3 regions of the Roseateles sp. GW821-FHT03B02 genome follow, and region 2 is predicted to be linked to each of the others. Evidence: predicted binding sites of a transcription regulator. Region 2 holds the regulator's gene; each other region holds the start of a gene.
The links. Region 2 encodes sigma-54, which starts transcription at its own class of promoters, with help from an activator protein. Its sites were predicted from a motif close to TGGCANGNAANCTGCTTT; they were not measured.
Positions count from the first base shown of each region.

Region 1 (6,524 bases), on a different contig from region 2:
CTTCGACGAGCGTCGAGAACTCGTCCCGGCGATCCCAGGCCGCGACCGCCAGGCACAGGCCGAGCCCGCCGGCCGCCAGGGCCGTGCGCCGGGCCCAGGCGCCGCGTGAGGCCAAGACCCATAGCAACGCGGCCATGGCGACGGCGAGCAGGGGCTCGGTGGCCACGCGCGCCGCGCGCGACACGAGGCCGGCGTGGGGCTGCAGCCACGCGATGCGCTGCAACTGCAGTGCCAGGTGTGCCCCGCTGTAGCCGAGGATGGCTAGCAGGCACAGGCCGAGCAGCAGGTGGAGCACGGCTCGCGACACCGTCACGCCGCGCCACGCCAGGGTCGCGCTGAGCAGCCCGCCCAGCAACAGCGGGCCGCCGTAGCCGGGGCTGGACTGGGCGTCCAGCAGCGCCAGCACGATGAAGGCCGCCGTCAGACGCCACATCCCCTGGCGCTGCCAGAACTTCCACAGCACGAAGGGGGCCAGCGCGACGGCCAGCAGATGGGTCAGCCACAGCACTCGCCAGGGCTGTATCTGCGTGACCAGCACGCTGTGCAGCAGCACCGTGCCGACGCAGCTCAGCATGAGCAGCAGGGCGGTGCTCGCCAGCACGGCCGCGACGAAGCGCCGGCGCCGCTCGCCCGGTGCGAACAAGGCCATCGCGCAGGCCAGCACGCCGGCGTCGGCCAGCACGCTCCACCAGTCGCGCAAGTCCCAGTTGGTCAGCAGGACCTGGCGGTTGACGCCCGCGACGAGCGACCACCAGGACGGGTCGTAGAACTGCAGCAGCCGGTCCATCGGCGGCACGCCCCAGGCCGCCGGCAGCAGCAGCGCGGGCAGCAGCGCCAGGGCCCACAACCAGCGTCTGTTCTCGCCGACGGCGAGCATCCAGGTCATGGCGATCGCGGGCAGGGTCATCAGCGGGTGCAGGGCCAGGGCCAGGATCTGCAGGGCCAGGGCCAGCCCCAGGCGGCCCTGCACGCCGACCATCAGGCTGACGAGCACGAGGGGCTCGGCCAGGCTGCGCGCGGTGAGGAAGGGCTCGGTGTAACTGAAGATGCGCATGCCGCCGTACAGCGGCGACAGCACGGCCACGGCCAGCAGGCCCCAGGGCGCCCAGGTCCGCAGACCGAGGCTGCGCAGCAGGGCGAGCACGGCAAGCGCCGTGCCGGCCAGCCCGAGCAGGAGCAGGGCCTGGTGGGTCGCGTTCAGCCCCCACAGTTCGTAGAGCGGGGCGATGAGGACGGAGTACAGCGAGAAGGCGTCCTGGGAGCCGCCGCTGAAGAAGGGGTCGGCCCGCAGGACCGGCACGCGGCCGCGCACGAGGGCCTGGCCGCTGTAGAGGATGCCGTCGTGCTGCAGGCCTTCATAGCCGCGGGCGAGCAGGTACAGGGCCGAGCCGACCAGACCGACCACCAGCGCAGGTGGTCTCGGGATTCGTTGCATTGCGGGGGAGGACAAGGGAACGAATTCTGCGTGACGGCGGCCCTCTGTCGCGTGCCGACGGCCAAGAAAAACAGGGGCCGAAGCCCCTGTTTTGCGGTCAGCGCTTGCAGATCAAGAGTAGGAGTTCTTCTCGATGGCCTGCTTCAGCACCGGCGCGGTGACGCTGGTGGAGATCGTCCAGTTGACGGCGGAGTTGCCGAGCGTGGGCGTGAAGGTGACCGTCTGGCCGCCCAGGTCGTTACCGACCTTGGAAGCAGCGGCGAAGGTCAGCGTGATGATGCCGGTGCTGGTGATGGTGGCGGAGGCGACTTCGTTGGTCGGGGTGAAGGTGGCGGCGCTCAGGATGCCGGCCTGGTTGCAGTTGGTCAGCGCGCCTTCTTCCTGGCCGCACAGGGCCACGGCGTTCTTGAAGGAGTCGATGGCAACGATGGCGTTGCCGACCTTGGCCTTGGCGGTGTAGTCCTTGTACTGCGGGATCGCGACCGCAGCCAGGATGCCGATGATGGCCACGACGATCATCAGTTCGATCAGGGTGAAGCCTTGTTGGGCGCGTGCTTTGAGATTCATATCAGGACTCCAGCAAGAGTGAATGGAAGTGAAGACGAACTTGGTGGATGCAGGTGCCGTGCCAGCTTTTTGCGCTCAGTTGGCCCGTACGCACCACAGCCTAAAAAAACAGGGGCCAGGGCCCCTGTCCATCGGGCGGTCAGCCGATCAGGAGTACGAGTTCTTCTCGATGGCCTGCTTCAGCACCGGGGCGGTGACGTTGGTCACAATCGTCCAGTTGACGGCGGAGTTGCCGAGCGTGGGCGTGAAGGTGATCGTCTTGCCACCCAGGTCGTTACCGACCTTGGAAGCGGCGGCGAAGGTCAGCGTGATGACGCCGGAGCCGGTGATGGTGGCGGAGGCGACTTCGTTGGTCGGGGTGAAGGTGGCGGCGCTCAGGATGCCGGCCTGGTTGCAGTTGGTCAGCGCGCCTTCTTCCTGGCCGCACAGGGCCACGGCGTTCTTGAAGGAGTCGATGGCGACGATGGCGTTGCCGGCCTTGGCCTTGGCGGTGTAGTCCTTGTACTGCGGGATCGCGACCGCAGCCAGGATGCCGATGATGGCCACGACGATCATCAGTTCGATCAGGGTGAAGCCTTGTTGGGCGCGTGCTTTCAGGTTCATGTCATTGCTCCGGCGAAAGTGAGTGGGAGGAGGGCTCACCCCCTGAATGCAGGGGGCGTGCCAGCCCTCCGAGCACGGTCGGCCCGTGCAAAAGCACACGAATCGGGATTCCAGATGGCGTCGGCTGACAAAAAACGTCACTTTGGGCTGACAGGTTCTGTCATGACGGCTCGTCGGGCCGAGAAACGTCAGGCGTAAAAAAGGCGCCTCGAAGGCGCCGGCGACGGGGTGGGCGGACTCAGAGCCGCATCTCCTGCCCCGCCTGCAGCGCGCTGATGCGATGCGGGCTGTTCAGGGCCTGCACGCCCTGCATGACGGCCTCGACCTCGCCCGGCTTGATGTGGGTGATGCGCACATCGACGCTGCCGGCCAGCTGGGTCAGTTCATGGCCCAGCTCACTTGGGCAGAGGTGCTGGCTGACATGTGCGACCTCGGCCTCGTCGTCGCTGAAGGCGGTCTCGATGACGAGGTGGGACAGGCGCAGGTCGGCCAGCCGGCGCCACAGGGCCGGGTTGGGGCCGGTGTCGCCGGTGAAGACCCAGTGGGCATGGCCGCCGGCAGGGCCGGCGTCCACGGCGAAGCCGACGGCAGGGACGGTGTGCACCGCCGGCAGCACCTCGATGGCGCGGCCGCCGAGGTTCAGGCGCTCGCCGATCTGGAAGGCATGCAGGGACAGCACCGGGGCCTTGGCCGTCGGCAGCGCGGTGAAGTCGGGCCAGATCACGCCGTTGAAGACATGCTGGCGCAGCGCCTGCAGCGTCTCGGGCAGCGCATGGACCTGGATGGGGGGGCGGCCGGCCGCGACGCGCAGGCGCAGCACGGCGTCGGCCAGCAGCGGGATGCCCAGCACGTGGTCCAGGTGGGAGTGGCTGAGCAGGATGTGGTCGATGGCCGCCAGGGCATCCAGCGGCAGGTCGCCCACGCCGGTGCCGGCGTCGATGAGGACATCGTCGTCGAGCAGGAAGGCGGTGGTCTTGTAGCCGGCGGCAATGGCGCCGGAGCAGCCCAGGACGCGGATGTTCATGCGGTGCGTGGCTCGGATTGAGGTGCCGCGCGTCGGGCGAGGCAGAGCCAAGAATGTACGCAGCCCCCGGCGCCGTATGACGGTCGGATTACCGACTTGGGGGCATCCGCTCCGTGAGGATGTCACAGCAGCCGCTAAGCCGGCTGCTCCCTCCGGCAACTCCCGCCGATCCAGCTCTGCCGGGCGGCCGGCATAGCCCCTTGAGAGGGCTGGAGCCGGACATCAGGAGCGCTGAGGACTCCCTGTTCCTGCCGAATGCCGCAGGGGGAGGTTCGTTACCCCTGGATGAACTGCATCTGCGTGCCGGCCAGCTCGATCAGGTCGCCGGTGCGCAATGCAATCGATTCGCCCGTCAGCGGGATGCCGTTGACGCTGGGGCGCTGGGCGCCCTCGACATGGGCGAAGACGTAGCCGGTGGGGCGCTTGGTGATGGAGGCGACCTGCACGCCGGGCTTGCCCAGCGTCGTGACGACCTTGGTCAGCGCCACCTCGCGGCCGGCGGCTGCGCCGGTCAGTACCTTGATGGAGGCCGGGCCGATGACGGTGCCGTTGCCCAGCGAGCCGAAGGACGAGGTGAGGCCCAGGTTGGGCGGTGCGCCGGCCCCGGGCTTGAGGATCATCGTCTTCTCGTAGTCGCCACCGTCGTTCAGCAGGAACTTGATCTTGTACTTGCCGATCTCGACGGTGTCGTTGTCGGCCAGCAACTGCTTCTTGATCGCCTTGCCGTTGATGTAGGTGCCGTTGGTGGAGTTGAGGTCTTCGATGAAGACGTCGGCGCCGACCATCTGCAGCACGGCGTGTTCGCCCGACACCGCGAGGTTGTCGATGACGATGTCGTTGTACGGACGCCGACCGAGCGTGGTCTTGTCCTTGGTGATCTGGACTTCCTTGATCACCACGCCGTCGAGCGACACCACCAGTTTGCCCATGTATGACCTCAAGTTCTGTTGTGCTTGCCGCGACTCTTCAGGCAACGGAGTCCTTGCCGCCACGTCGACCGAAAGGCCACCAGCCTCGTCCTTCAGTACGTTGGCGGCCCTCGGCGCGGGCCAGGATGAGCGCGATGTTATCGCGCCCGCCGGCGTCATTGGCCGCGTTGACCAGCGCACGTGCAGCTTCGGGCAAGGCCGGATTGCCGTTGAGCAGGTTGGCGAGGCTGTCGTCGTCGAGCATGTCGGACAGGCCGTCGGAGCACAGCAGATAGGTGTCGCCGGGTTGGACTTCGTGCAGATGCAGCTCCATCAGCACCGTGTCTTCGACGCCGACGGCGCGCGTGACGAGGTTCTTGTTGCTGGAGAAGGCCGCCTCTTCGACGGTCAGCAGGCCGGCGTCGATCTGTTCCTGCAGCAGGGAATGGTCGCGCGTGACCTGCATCAGGCGCCCGCCGCGCAGGCGGTAGGCCCGCGAGTCGCCGACATGGCCCAGCAGCAGGCCTTCGGGGCGGAAGACGCCCAGCACCAGCGTCGTGCCCATGCCGGCGTAGCGTGGGTTGGTGTTGGCGGCGTTGAATATCGCGCGATTGGCGTTGTCCACGCAGATGTCCATGGCGCGCTTGACTTCGCCGGCGCGGGCTTCACGGCCGGCGTCCTTCAGCCAGCGGCCGAGTTCGGTGGCGACGAAGCTGGTCAGCATCTGGCTGGCCACCTCACCGGCGTTGTAGCCCCCCATGCCGTCGGCCAGCACGGCCAGGCCGGCAGCCTCGTCGAGGGCGACCGAGTCCTCGTTGTTGTCGCGCGCACGACCCACGTCGGTGGCGCTGAAGAACTCCAGGGTCATGAGGCTTGAGAGGGATCGGACGGCTCGGCGCCGGGGGCATGGGAGCGGCGATTCTGCCCTGCTTCCTCGGGCGTCAAGCGCAGTGTTTGTGCGAAGGCGGCATCCTCCGGGGACTTGACGGCCTCGGGCAAGGCCGGCTCGGCCTGCAGGGCCATGACGAGGACGGCTTCGAGGTCGCGCGCCATCTGCTCGCCGGAGGCGTAGCGCAGCTCAGGGCGCTTTTCGAGGGCGACGGCCAGCACCAGGGCCAGCGATTCCGGCAGGCCCGGGCGGTGGGTGCGCACGTCGGCGGCGGGCTCGGTGGCGATCTGCTGCATCAGCCGGGCCATGGAGTCGCTCTGGTGCGGCAAGGTGCCGGTCAGCAGCTGGTAGAGCAGCACGCCGAGGGAATAGAGGTCGCTGCGGCCGTCCACCGTCAGTCCGGCAAGCTGCTCGGGCGACATGAAGGATGGCGTGCCGAGAACCAGCCCGGTGCGCGTGCGGCTGCCGTCGCCGACGCGGGCGATGCCGAAATCCATCAGCTTGAGGCTGCCGTTGACGCGGTCCAGCATGACGTTGGCGGGCTTGATGTCGCGGTGGATAACGCCCTGGCTGTGGGCATAGTGCAGCGCCCGTGCCAGACGGGCCCCGATTTGCACCACCTCGCGCGCCGGCAGCAGCTGACCGGGCTTGGTGAACAGGCTGAGGTCGCGGCCCAGCACGTACTCGAGGGCGATCCATGCGTCGTTGCCGTCCTGCCCGGCGTCGACGACCTGCAGGATGTCGGGGTGTTCCAGCGCACGCGCCGCACGCGCCTCGCGCATGAAGCGGTCGCGCACGTCGGCCAGATCCTCGGACGAGAACTCGCGGCTCAGCGCCAGGCGCTTGATCGCCACCTGGCGCCCGGTGGAGCGCTGCGTGGCCTTGTAGACGACGGCCATGGCACCGCGGCCAATCTCGGCCCCGATGTCGAAATCGCGCAGATCCGGCGGCGTGCCGCCCTTGGCCTGGGGCGGCGAGGCGCCCGGTGCCTGGGTCTGCTGCACGGCCGGCAGCGTCGAGGGCTCGCTGGGCGGCGCATCGTCCGCATCGACCACACGACCGATGAGGCGCTGCCAGAAGCCGCCGGCCTTGCCGGGT
Region 1 is NZ_JBWKUV010000010.1:189,133-195,656, reverse strand. It holds gene AC07VX_RS23700 (hypothetical protein) at 1-1,435, opposite strand, end outside; gene AC07VX_RS23695 (pilin) at 1,547-2,002, opposite strand; gene AC07VX_RS23690 (pilin) at 2,150-2,605, opposite strand; gene AC07VX_RS23685 (MBL fold metallo-hydrolase) at 2,844-3,629, opposite strand; gene AC07VX_RS23680 (FHA domain-containing protein) at 3,905-4,558, opposite strand; gene AC07VX_RS23675 (Stp1/IreP family PP2C-type Ser/Thr phosphatase) at 4,596-5,405, opposite strand; gene AC07VX_RS23670 (serine/threonine-protein kinase) at 5,402-6,524, opposite strand, start outside.
Region 1: AC07VX_RS23690 (pilin) is a predicted target of sigma-54. The motif match lies at 2,651-2,668, and genes of this name have one in related genera.

Region 2 (6,524 bases):
CGACGCGACGGGCCAGCGAGTAGAGGTCGTCCTCGTGGCGGTATGGGCCTTCGATGATCTCGACCAGCACGCGCTGGGCCAGCCGGCTTTCGAGGTTGATGCGCATGACGTCCTCGGCCGTGCCGAGCAGGCCGCAGCCGCCGCGCAGGGCCTCGACCTTGCTGCGCACGCCGGGCGGCAGGAAGCGCTTGAGCTCCTCCTCCAGCAGCGGTTCGACGCCACCGGGGCAGGACACGAAGAGGGATAACTTGTTGGGCAGGCTCACGGGCGTGATTGTCGCCGGCCCTACACTGGACAGCGTTGTCCAAGACCTGTGCGAGCCATGAAGCGAATCGTCCTGACCCTGGCCTTCCTGTTCGGCGCCCTGCAGGCGCAGGCTGCCGACTCCGTGCCGGCCTATCCTGCGCACACGATTCCCAGCACCCAGCACCCAGCTGCGCGCGCTGCCCAGGAACGCCGATGGCCGCACCTACCAGCTGCACATCCACCTGCCGGGATCGTTCGCCAAGGAGCCCAAGCGGCGCTACCCGGTGCTGTACGTGACCGACGGGTATTGGGACTTCGCCACCGTCGTCGCGTCGTACAACAACCTGAACTACGACAAGGTCGTGCCCGAGTTCATCATCGTGGGCCTGGGCTATGCGGGTGACAACCTGGACTACGGCGAGCTGCGTGGCTGGGAGCTGTCGCCGGTGAAGCTGGCGCCGCTGGCGTTTGGCACCGGCCATGCCGACAAGTTCATCGCGTCGCTGGAGAAGGACATCTTCCCGCTGGTGGAGCGCGACTACCGCGCCGACCCGGCGCAGCGCTACCTCGCCGGCAGCTCGCTGGGCGGGCTGTTCACACTGCATGCGATGTATGCCAGGCCCGAGCTGTTCAGGGGCTACATCGCCGCCAGCCCGGCCGTGGTGGTGGGCGGCGACTGGATCATCGGCCAAGCCAGGGCCTATGCCGCCACCGGCAAGCCCATCAAGGCGCGGCTTTATGTGACGGGGGCCGAATACGAGTGGCCCGGCTTCCTGGCCGGCATCAGGCGTTACCAGGCGCTGCTGCCGGAGTTGAAACATCCGGAGCTCGTGTTCCAGAACCGCACCATCGATGGTGAGCGGCATGCCGGCACCAAGGCCGAGAGCTACTCGCGCGGCATGCGCTTTGTCTTCGAGCCGCTGGCACCGGAGAAGGGCCCATCGACGGACTGAGGGCCGCCGGCAGCAGCCGGCGGCCTCCACGCGCTTACTGGCGCACGAAGTCCAGCAGGTCCTGGTTGAGGCGGTCCTTGTGCGTGTCGGTGATGCCGTGCGGGCCGCCGGCGTACTCGATCAGGCGCGCACCCTTGACCAGCCTGGCCGTGGCGCGGCCGGTGGTCTCGATGGGGACGACCTGGTCATCGGCGCCGTGGATGACCAGCGTCGGCACGTTGAACTTCTTCAGGTCGTCACGGAAGTCCGAATGGAAGAAGGCGTCGATGCTGTCGTAGGTCGCCTTGGCGCCGGCCTGCATGCCCTGGGCGAAGAAGCTGTCCACGAGGCCGCTGGAGGGCTTGGCACCCGGGCGGTTGAAGCCGAAGAAGGGGCCGCTGGCGATGTCCTTGTAGAGCTGCGCGCGGTTGTCGAGCGACGCCTTGCGCAGGCCGTCGAAGACGGCCGCGGGCACGCCCTCGGGGTGGGTGGGCGTCTGGCCCATGATGGGCGTCACGGCACTCACCAGCACGACCTTGGCAACCCGTGCCGTGCCGTGCCGGCCGATGTAGCGGGCCACCTCGCCGCCGCCGGTGGAGAAGCCCACGAGAGTGGCGTGCTTCACGTCCAGCGCCGCCAGCACGGCGCCGAGGTCGTCGGCGTACTGATCCATGTTGTTGCCGGTCCAGGGCTGGCCCGAGCGACCGTGGCCGCGGCGGTCATGGGCGATGACGCGGTAGCCGCGCTCGGCCAGGAACTGCATCTGCGACTCCCAACTGTCCGCGTTCAGCGGCCAGCCATGGCTGAAGACGACGACCGGGCCGTCCTTGGGGCCCCAGTCCTTCACGTACAGCGGCGTGCCGTCGCTGGCGGCGACGAAGGGGCTGGCGACGACGGCGGCCGGGGCGGCCGAGGCCGTGGTCTGGACGGCCATGCCCCCGAGGGCGATGGCTGCGGCGAGGGCGATGCGGGCGAGAGCGTTCATGTTGGAACTCCTGGGGTGACGGGGCTGTCTTGCGACAGGACGAACTGTGCCGGCCTGCCCCGTACCTGATATGCCGTAAAGTACGTTTAACTTTGCAATCCGTACTGATCGTGGCCGATCGACTTGCCGCTCTCTTTGCTCACTTCGCCGTGCGGGCCGAAACCTTCCAGGTTGGCCCGCTGTGCGGTGTCAACAGTCTGGAGCCCCAGGCGGGGCGTGGTCAGCTGCATCTGATCCGCGAGGGTGGCGTCGAGGTCCACCATGGCAGCGCCGAGCCGCTGCGCATCGCGGAGCCCAGCCTGCTGCTCTACCCGCGTCCGCTGTCGCACCGCTTCGTGACGGACCCGAGCTGCGGCGCGCAGTTCCTGTGCGCCCACATGGCGTTCGAGGGCGGCGCCAGCCATCCCATCGCGGCGGCGCTGCCGGCCTGGATCTGCCTGCCCCTGTCCACGGTGCCCAGCTGCGGGCCGGTGCTGGCCCAGCTGTTCGCCGAGGCCGAGGCCACCCACTGCGGGCGCCAGCTGATGCTGAACCGGCTGTTCGAGGTGCTGATGATCTGGGTCATCCGCGAGCTGATGGCCCAGGGGCGGGTCGAATCGGGCATGCTGGCCGGGCTGTCCCATCCCAAGCTGCGCGGCGCGCTTGTGGCGATGCACGATGCGCCTCGGCGTGACTGGCCGCTGGAGGAACTGGCGGCGGCGGCAGGCATGTCGCGCACGGTGTTCGCCAACAGCTTTCGCGACGTGGTGGGCTGCACGCCCGGCGTCTACCTGCAGCGCTGGCGCATCGGCCTGGCGCAGAAGGCGCTGCGCGAGGGGCGGGCGCTCAAGCACATCGCCGCGGAGGTGGGCTATGGCGGCGAGGCTGCGCTGTCGCGCGCCTTCCGTGCGCACACGGGGCTGTCGCCGCGGGAATGGCGCAAGGCGGAGGTGGTCCTGGCTTGAGGCGCCCTACAGCGCCTTGCGCAGATTCGCCGGCGCGATCTTCATCGCCTCGCGGTACTTGGCCACCGTGCGCCGCGCGCACTGGATGCCTTGCTCTTCCAGCATGGCCGCAAGCGCGCTGTCGGACAACGGCTTCTTGATGTCCTCGGCCGCGACGAACTGCTTGATGAGCGCACGCACCGCCGTGCTGGAGGCCTCGCCGCCGGCCTCGGTGCTCAGCCCCGAGCCGAAGAAATACTTCAGCTCGAAGGTGCCCCAGCTCGTGGCCATGTACTTGGCCGTCGTCACGCGCGAGATGGTGGATTCGTGCAGACCCAGCTCGTCGGCGATCTCGCGCAGCACCAGCGGCTTCATGGCCAGCTCGCCATGCGTGAAGAAGCCGCGCTGGCGCTCCACGATGGCCTGGCTGACGCGCAGGATGGTGTCAAAGCGCTGCTGGATGTTCTTGATGAACCAGCGTGCCTCCTGCAGCTGGCCGCCCAGCGGCGAGTTGCTGATGCCGCCGCGCGTGGCGCGCAGCGCGTTGGCGTAGAGCTCGTTGATGCGCAGCTTGGGTGCCACCTCGGGGTTGAGCATGACGCGGAACTCGCGGCCCACCTTGCGCACGATGACGTCGGGCACGATGGCCGCCGCCGCGCCCTGCGCGAAGCGCCGGCCGGGCTTGGGTTCGAGCTGGGTGATCAGCGCCTGCGCCTCGCGCAGCAGCGCCTCGTCGGCGCCGGTCTCGGCCATCAGCCGCCGCATGTCGCGCCGGGCCAGCAGCTCCAGGTGGCGCTTGCAGATCAGCATGGCGATGACCTGGGCCGGACTCTTGGGCTGGGCGCGCAGCTGCAGCGCCAGGCACTCGGACAGGTCGTGCGCACCGATGCCGGCGGGCTCCAGGCTCTGCAGCAGGTGCAGCGCGAAGCGCAGCCGGTCCAGCAATTCCTCGCGCTCCTCGTCGTCCTCGGCGAACGCGGCGGCGATCTCCTCCAGCGTGTCTTCGAGGTAGCCGTCCTCGTTCAGCGACTCGATGAGCACCTGCATGACGGCGCGGTCCTCGGCCGACAGGTGGTGGCCGGCCAGTTGCTGGGCGAGGTGCTCGGCCAGCGTGGCTTCTGCCGACTCCTGGCTCTCGCGCTCGCCGTCGTCCTCGCCGCTGCCGCTGCCGCTGCCGCTGCTGGCGGGCAGCTCACGGATGCCGTCGAAGTCGTCGCGTTCGGTGCCGTTCTCCCAGTCCTCGCGCTCCGTGCCGCCGAAGTCTTCGCCGCTGAGCTCCGGCGCCTCGGCCTCGCCGCCGTCGGTGGCGGTGTCGTTGCTGCCGGCCTCGGCCGGCGCGTTGGCGGCCAGCTCGGGGGTGCTGACGGTGAACTCCTCCTCCGTTTCGAGCAACGGGTTGGTCGCCAGCATCTGCTCGACTTCCTGGTGCAGCTCCAGCGTGGAGAGCTGCAACAGACGGATGGATTGCTGCAGCTGGGGCGTCAGCGCGAGATGCTGACTCAGGCGAACCTGGAGCGTCTGTTTCATCGCGCCGGCTTCCGCTACATCCGGAAGTGTTCGCCGAGATAGACCTTGCGCACGTCCGCGTTGGCCACGATCTCGTCCGGCGTGCCTTCGGCCAGCACGGCGCCCTCGCTGATGATGTAGGCGCGGTCGCAGATGCCCAGCGTCTCGCGGACGTTGTGGTCCGTGATCAGCACGCCGATGCCGCGGCTCTTCAGGAAGCCGATGATGCGCTGGATCTCCAGCACCGCGATGGGGTCGACGCCGGCGAAGGGCTCGTCCAGCAGGATGAAGCGCGGCTGCGTGGCCAGGGCCCGGGCGATCTCCACGCGGCGGCGCTCGCCGCCGGACAGCGCAGGCGCAGGACTGTCGCGCAGGCCCTCGATGGAGAGGTCGTGCAGCAGGCCGTTCAGCAGCTCGTCGATGCGTCCCTTCGAGAGGCTGCGGCCGTCGTCGTCCTGCTGCAGCTCCAGCACGGCGCGGATGTTCTGCTCGACGGTCAGCTTGCGGAAGATGGAGGCTTCCTGCGGCAGATAGCTCAGGCCCAGGCGGGCGCGCGAGTGGATGGGCAGGCGCTGCACCTCGGCGCCGTCGATGCGGATGACGCCGGCGTCCGAGCGCACCAGGCCCACGATCATGTAGAAGCTCGTCGTCTTGCCGGCGCCGTTGGGGCCGAGCAGGCCGACGACTTCGCCGCAGTCCACGCGCACATGCACGTCCTTGACGACGCGGCGCACGCCGTAGCTCTTGGCCAGGCCCTCGGCTTCGAGGCGGCTGCCGCAGGCCGCCGGGGCGCTCACGGAAGCGTCGGCCATCACGAAGGCTTGCCCGGCTGCAGCGTCGTCGACGGCTTCAGCGGCAGGGGCGCGGCGGCCGGCGCGGAGGCCGCCTCATCGCCCGGCTGCACGCGCGGCATCATGACGATGCGGGTGCGGCCGTTGGGGTTGGGCGAGGCGCTGCCGCCCTCCAGCGTGAAGACCTCGGTGCGGCTGTCGTAGACGATGACGGCACCCGTCACTTCCTCGGCCACGGCCGTGCCGCGCAGGCGGCGCACGGTGGCGTTGCCGATGAAGCGCACGGTCTCGCTCTTGGTGTCGTATTCGAGCTGGTCGGCGACCCCGTCGATGGCCTCGCCGGGCACGTCGCGCGCCTGGCGGAAGCTGACCGGCTGGCCGGCCATGCCGCTGGCAAAGGCCTGGTGGTAGCCGTCGCGCGTCTCGCGCACGTCCACCTTCTCGGCGCGCAGCAACAGGCTGCCCTTGGTGATGATGACGTTGCCCACCAGCTCGGTGCGCTGGTTCACGCCGTCCAGCCGGCCCTGCTTCTCGGCCGTGAAGACCATGGGCTTGAGCCGGTCGGCCTTCTCTGCCTGCGCGGCAGGCAGAGCGAGCGCCAGGGCGAGCACGGGGGCGAGCGGGATCAGGTGGCGATGCATGGCGGCACGGAAGTTGCAGGCCATTCTAGGGGCCTGCTGCCGTCATCAGCCTTTCCGGAGCGGCAAGCGTGTCAGGAAAAGCGCGTCAGCCCTTGCCGCCGCGGGCCTGCTTGACAAGAAAGTCCGCCACGGCCAGCGCTTGCTGGCCTTGTGCGGCCTCGCTCTGGCCCGGCGTGCCGGCCATGCCGGGACCGGTGCGCCAGCGTCCGCCCACCACGAGGGCGGGTACCGTGTCCACACCGGCGGCCTCGGCGAGCTTCAGGCCCTGCGCCATCTTGGTCTGCACGCCGAAGGAGCCGAAGGCCTGCCTGAACTTCGTCGTGTCCACGCCCAGCTGGCCGACGAGGGCGACGACGCCGGCCTCGTCATTGGCTTCGACGCCGGCGCGGTGGAAGGCATTGAAGATGCCGCTGTGCACCTGCGGACTCAGCGCGCCCATGGCCTCCAGCGCGTAGAACATGCGCTGGTGCAGCTTGAGCATCAGCTGCTGGCCCACCGGC
Region 2 is NZ_JBWKUV010000001.1:1,019,574-1,026,097, reverse strand. It holds gene AC07VX_RS04555 (THUMP domain-containing class I SAM-dependent RNA methyltransferase) at 1-265, opposite strand, end outside; gene AC07VX_RS04550 (alpha/beta hydrolase) at 378-1,199, shown strand; gene AC07VX_RS04545 (alpha/beta fold hydrolase) at 1,234-2,163, opposite strand; gene AC07VX_RS04540 (AraC family transcriptional regulator) at 2,274-3,107, shown strand; gene AC07VX_RS04535 (RNA polymerase factor sigma-54) at 3,114-4,613, opposite strand; gene lptB (LPS export ABC transporter ATP-binding protein) at 4,628-5,404, opposite strand; gene lptA (lipopolysaccharide transport periplasmic protein LptA) at 5,404-6,024, opposite strand; gene AC07VX_RS04520 (thiol:disulfide interchange protein DsbA/DsbL) at 6,110-6,524, opposite strand, start outside.

Region 3 (6,524 bases), on a different contig from region 2:
CTGGCCCTCTACGAGAGCCTGGTGCAGCCCGTGGTCTTCGGCCTGGGGCTTGGCAATCTGCTGGAGGACGCTTTCGATGCGACAGGCTGGCTGCTGTGGGGGCTGATCCAGATCGCCGTGCTGCTGCTGGGCATCGGCCTGCTGGAGCGCCGCTGGCCCGTGGAGCCGGTGACCGACCATGCCGCCGTGCGCACCGACGTGGTCTACACGCTGATCCATCGCCTGGGCTTGGTGCGGCTGACGATGTTCTTCAGCATCCAGCCGCTGTGGGACGGCATCGCCGGACAGCTGAGGATGGCCGGCATGCCCACCTGGCAGCTCGACGCCCTGTGGCCCGGCGTGACCGACATCGCCTGGGTGAGCTTCCTGCTCTACCTCGTCGTGTTCGACTTCGTGAACTACTGGCTGCACCGCGCCCAGCACCAGTTCAACTGGTGGTGGGCCCTGCACAGCCTGCACCACAGCCAGCGCCAGATGACGATGTGGAGCGACAACCGCGTGCATCTGCTGGACGACGTCCTCCTCGCCACCGCCTTCGCGCTGCTGGCGCGCTTCATCGGCGTCGAGCCGGGGCAGTTCGTCGCCATCACCGTCGTCACGCAGCTGCACGAGAGCCTGCAGCACGCGAACGCGCGCATCAGCTTCGGCCGCATCGGCGAGCGGCTGCTGATCAGCCCGCGATTCCATCGCCTGCATCACAGCATCGGCATCGGCCACGAATCCGGCGGCCGCGGCACGCTGGGCGGGCACAACTTCGGCGTCCTGCTGCCGCTGTGGGACATGCTGTTCCGCACGGCCAGCTTCGAGAACCGCTTCGACGCCACCGGCGTGCGCGACCAACTTCCCGAGGAAGGCGGCCGCGACTATGGACGAGGTTTCTGGCGCCAGCAATGGCTGGGGCTGACGCGGCTGGCCACCTCGTTGCGGAAGCCCGCCTGATGCAAGGCCTCGTCGATTCCTTCTGGCGCGCCGCCGCCTACTGCCTGCACCCGCGTGTCATCGCGCTGTCGCTGCTGCCGCTGGCCATCGCGGGCGTGCTGGTGTTCGGCTTCATGTTCTTCTTCTGGGAAGGCGCCATCGCCGCGGTGCGCGCCACGCTGGAGAGCTGGCGCCTCATCGAGAGCCTGCTGCAGTGGCTGGACGCGATGGGCCTGCAGGCCTTTCGCAGTGCGCTGGCGGCCATGGTCGTGCTGGCGGCGGTGCTGCCCGTCGTGCTGCTGCTGAGCCTGCTGCTCGTCGCGCTGTGCATGACGCCGGCCATCGTCGGCCTGGTTGCGCAACGACGCTTTCCGCTGCTGGAGAAGAAGCGCGGAGGCACGCTGCTGCAGAGCGCGGCGGCGTCGCTGGGCGCCACGCTGCTGGCCCTGGTGCTCATCGTGCTGTCCATGCCGCTGTGGCTGATCCCGCCGCTGGTCATGGTGCTGCCGCCGCTGATCTGGGGCTGGCTCACCTACCGCGTGTTCGGCTTCGACGTGCTGGCCGAACATGCCTCGGCCGACGAGCGCCGCGTGCTGCTGAAGGAGCATCGCATCCCGATGCTGACGATGGGTGTCATCTGCGGCTACCTCGGTGCCGTGCCGTCGCTGATCTGGGCTGTCTCCGGCGTGACCGGCGTCATCTTCGCCCCCTTCGTTGTGCTGGTGGCGATCTGGCTGTACACCCTGGTGTTCGCCTTCTCCACGGCCTGGTTCGCGCACTACGCGCTGGCCGCGCTGCAGGCTTGGCGAGCCGCGGAACCGGTGGCCGAATCCGCCGTCCTCATCGAGAGCTGACCACCGATGCGCGTTGGGCTTTTCATCATCGGCGACGAGATCCTGTCCGGCAAACGCCAGGACTCGCACCTGGCCAAGTTCATCGAGCTGCTGTCCGAGCGCGGCATGCAGCTGGCCTGGGCGCAGTACCTGGGCGACGACCGCGAACTGCTGAGCGCCAAGCTGCGCGAGGCCTTCGAGAGCGGCGACCTCGTCGTCAGCTGCGGCGGCATCGGCGCCACGCCCGACGACCACACGCGCCAGGCCGCCGCCGCGGCGCTGGACCGCCCGCTGGCCCTGCACCCCGAGGCGCGCGAGCTGATCTGGCAGCGCATCCAGCAGATGGCCGCGGAGCAGGGCAGGACCGTGACGGCGGATGAGCCCGACAGCCTGCGCCGCTTCGAGATGGGTGTCTTCCCCGAAGGGGCGGGCATCATCCCCAACCCCTTCAACAAGATCCCCGGTTTCTTCGTCGGCAAGGTTCACTTCGTGCCGGGCTTCCCCGTCATGGCCCATCCGATGATGGCCTGGGTGCTGGATCGCCATCCGCAACTGCACCGCAAGCTGGGCGTCGTCGAGCGTTCGCTGATCGTGCAGGGCGCGATGGAAGCCAGCCTGACGCCTCTGATGGAGGCTGTGGAAGCCGGCTTCCCCGGCATCAAGGTCTTCAGCCTGCCGAGCGTCGATCACCCGCAATGGGGGCGGTGCATCGAGCTGGGCGTGAAAGGCGAGGCCGACAGCCTTGTTGCCGCCTATGACGCCCTCAAACAGGGCGTGATCCATTTTGGTGCATCGATCAGCACTGAGCTGGTGCGATAGTTCTCGCACCCTGATCGGCGCCGTCACATAATGCCCGGCACCGCCGGGGGCAACCCATGTCGGTGCATCTGGCATGCAAACTGCTTTGAATTCCCCCGTGGCCGCTGGCGCGCGTGTGCTGGCGGCGGCAAACCACCCCTGACCGATCCCGCTAGGAGCTTTTGATGGCCAAGACCGTCGCCGACGTGATGAACATGGTGAAGGAGAACGAAGTCAAGTTCGTCGACTTCCGCTTCACCGATACCCGTGGCAAGGAGCAGCACACGACCGTGCCCGTCTCCCACTTTGACGAAGACAAGTTCGCTTCGGGTCACGCCTTCGACGGCTCCTCGATCGCCGGCTGGAAGGGCATCGAAGCCTCCGACATGCTGCTGATGCCGGACCCGAACACGGCCAACATCGACCCCTTCTTCGAAGAGCCGACGCTGATCCTGTCCTGCGACGTCGTCGACCCCGCCGACGGCAAGGCCTACGAGCGCGATCCCCGCTCGCTGGCCAAGCGTGCCGAGGCCTACCTGAAGGCCTCAGGCCTGGGCGACACCGCCTACTTCGGCCCGGAACCCGAGTTCTTTATCTTCGACAGCGTGCGCTGGGGCAACGAAATGTCCGGCTCGTTCTTCAAGATCGAGTCCGAAGAAGGTGCCTGGAACTCCTCCAAGGAATACGAGCACGGCAACAGCGGCTACCGTCCCACCGTCAAGGGCGGCTACTTCCCTGTGCCCCCGGTCGACAGCGGCCAGGACATGCGCTCGGAGATGTGCTTGATCCTCGAACAGATGGGCATCCCGGTCGAAGTGCATCACCACGAAGTGGCGAACGCCGGCCAGATGGAAATCGGCACCAAGTTCAGCTCGCTGGTCCAGCGTGCCGACTGGCTGCAACTGCAGAAGTACATCATCGTGAACGTCGCCCATGCCTACGGCAAGACGGCCACGTTCATGCCCAAGCCCCTGGTGGGCGACAACGGCAGCGGCATGCACGTTCACCAGTCCGTCTGGAAGGACGGCAAGAACCTGTTCGCCGGTGACGGCTACGCTGGCCTGAGCGAATTCGCGCTGTACTACATCGGCGGCATCATCAAGCACGCCCGCGCGCTGAACGCCATCACCAACCCCGGCACCAACAGCTACAAGCGCCTGGTTCCCGGCTTCGAAGCCCCGGTCAAGCTGGCTTACTCGGCCAAGAACCGCTCGGCCTCGATCCGCATCCCCTACGTCAGCAACCCCAAGGGCCGCCGCATCGAAGCGCGCTTCCCGGATCCTTCCGCTAACCCCTACCTGGCCTTCAGCGCGCTGCTGATGGCCGGCCTGGACGGCGTGGAGAACAAGATCCACCCGGGCGAAGCCGCCACCAAGGACCTGTACCACCTGCCGCCCGAGGAAGACGCGAAGATCCCGACCGTCTGCCACAGCCTCGACCAGGCCCTGGAGTATCTGGACAAGGACCGCGCCTTCCTGACCAAGGGCGGCGTGTTCACCGACAGCTACATCGACGCCTACATCGACCTGAAGATGCAGGAAGTGACCCGCTTCCGCATGGCCACGCACCCGGTCGAATTCGACATGTACTACGCGCTGTGATGGTCATGGGCAGCAAGCACGCTGCCTGTGTCATCCCCATGGAAGGGGGCCGCTGGCGCGGCCCCTTTTTTGTTGGTTGCGCTGAGCCACAATCCCGCCATGCTGAATCGACTGCTGGCACCTTTGCTTGTCCTGGCCAGCCTGGGCGCGCAGGCCCAGGGCACCGTCTACCGCTGCCCCGGCCCACCGGTGCTCTACACCGACGCGCTCTCCGCCAAGGAGGCCGCCGAGAAGGGCTGCCGCACGATCGAGGGCACGCCCATCACCGTGCTGCAGTCGCCCAAGCCGCGCCCCGGCGCGGCGGCCGCACCTGCCGCCGAAGGCTCGCGCAGTGGTGACAACCGCGTCGATGCCGGCCAGCAGCGGGTGCGCGACGACGAGCGCCGCCGCGTGCTGCAGACCGAACTGCGCCAGGCCGAGGACCGCCTGGCCAGTGCGCAGAAGGAATTCAACAACGGCCAGGGCGAGCGTCGCGGCGACGAGCGCAACTACCAGAAGTACCTGGACCGCATGGCCGAGCTCAAGGACAACATCGCCCGCTACGAGGCCGATGTGCAGGCGCTCAAACGCGAGATCGCAAAGCTTCCCTCCTGAGGCCTCCGGCGCCGCGGGAGGTTTTTCCCAGCGCCATGACTGACACTTCTTTGCTGCCGGCCGAGTTCGCCGGCCTGGACTTGCTGGCGACCATGGTCATCGTCGCCAGCGCCGACGGCGAATGCCTGTTCGCCAACGCCGCCTTCGAGAACATCATGCGGCTGTCGCGCCGCACGGTGCAGAGAGCCCCGCTGCCCGACTGGTTCGACGATGCGCAGCGCCTGACCGAGACCCTGGCTGGCGTGGCCGCCAACCATTACTCCAGCAGCCGTTTCGACGCGCTGCTGCGCCGCGGCTCCTGGGCGCACGAGGACGGCCTGCCCGTGCACGTCATCGTGTCGCAGATGGACGCCGGCGACGACGGCGAGCCTCGCGTGCTGGTGGAGCTCATCGAGATCGCCCAGCAGGCCCGCCAGGACCGCGACGAGCGAAGCCTCGACCAGGTCCAGGCCACCAAGGAGCTCACGCGCAACCTGGCCCACGAGATCAAGAACCCGCTGGGGGGCATCCGCGGCGCGGCCCAGCTGCTCGCGCTGGAGTTGCAGGACGGCAACCCCGAGCTGACCGAATACACCCAGGTCATCGTGCACGAGGTCGACCGCCTGCAGAGCCTGGTCGACCGGCTGCTGGCGCCGCACCGCAAGGCCCAGGTGGTCGGCGACGTCAACATCCACGAGATCTGCGAGCGGGTGCGCGCGCTGGTGCTCATCGAGCACCCCAAGGGCCTGGTCATCCAGCGCGACTACGACACCTCGCTGCCGGACTTCCGCGGCGACCGCGAACAGCTCATCCAGATGGTGTTGAACATCGTGCAGAACGCCGCTCAAGTGCTGAGTTCGCGCATCGCGGCTGGCGACGCCCAGATCGTGCTGCGCACACGTGTCGCTCGCCAGGTGACGATTGGTAAGCAGCGCTGGCGCTTGGCACTGGAATTGCATATCGAGGACAACGGTCCCGGCGTCCCTGCCGAGATCCGAGATCGCATCTTCTTTCCCCTGGTCTCAGGGCGGGAGGGCGGCTCGGGCCTCGGACTCACGCTTGCGCAGACGATCGCCCAACAGCACCAGGGCATGATCGACTGCGAGAGCGAGCCGGGCCTGACGAATTTCCGAATCACGCTGCCGTTGCCCTGAGTCCACAAGACGAGGGGCGCGGCTGAGGAACCGCATGAAATCCATCTGGGTTGTTGACGACGACCACTCGATCCGCTTCGTGCTCGAGAAGGCGCTGGCGCGCGAAGGCCTGCCGGTGCGGTCTTTTAGCAATGCGCGCGACATGCTTGCCGCGCTCGACGACGATTCACCGCAAGTGCTGGTCTCCGACATCCGCATGCCGGGCGGGTCGGGGCTGGAACTGCTCGCCAAGGTCAAGGCCAAGCTGCCGGCGCTGCCGGTCATCATCATGACGGCCTACTCCGACCTGGACAGCGCCGTGTCGGCCTTCCAGGGCGGGGCCTTCGAGTACCTGCCCAAGCCCTTCGACCTGCCGCGCGCCGTGGAGCTGATCCGCCGCGCACAGGAGGAGAGCCAGCGCGAGGCCGGCGAACAGGAGGCCGCCGCACAGGTGCCCGAGATGCTGGGCCAGGCACCGGCCATGCAGGACGTGTTCCGCGCCATCGGCCGCCTCTCTCAGAGCAACGTCACGGTGATGATCACCGGCGAGAGCGGCTCGGGCAAGGAACTGGTCGCCCGCGCCCTGCACAAGCACAGCCCGCGCGGCGAGGGCCCGTTCGTTGCCATCAACACCGCGGCGATCCCGAAGGACCTGCTGGAGAGTGAGC
Region 3 is NZ_JBWKUV010000008.1:32,458-38,981, forward strand. It holds gene AC07VX_RS19880 (sterol desaturase family protein) at 1-939, shown strand, start outside; gene AC07VX_RS19885 (EI24 domain-containing protein) at 939-1,772, shown strand; gene AC07VX_RS19890 (competence/damage-inducible protein A) at 1,779-2,570, shown strand; gene glnA (type I glutamate--ammonia ligase) at 2,735-4,150, shown strand; gene AC07VX_RS19900 (hypothetical protein) at 4,250-4,744, shown strand; gene glnL (nitrogen regulation protein NR(II)) at 4,780-5,877, shown strand; gene ntrC (nitrogen regulation protein NR(I)) at 5,912-6,524, shown strand, end outside.
Region 3: glnA (type I glutamate--ammonia ligase) is a predicted target of sigma-54. The motif match lies at 2,640-2,657, and genes of this name have one in related genera.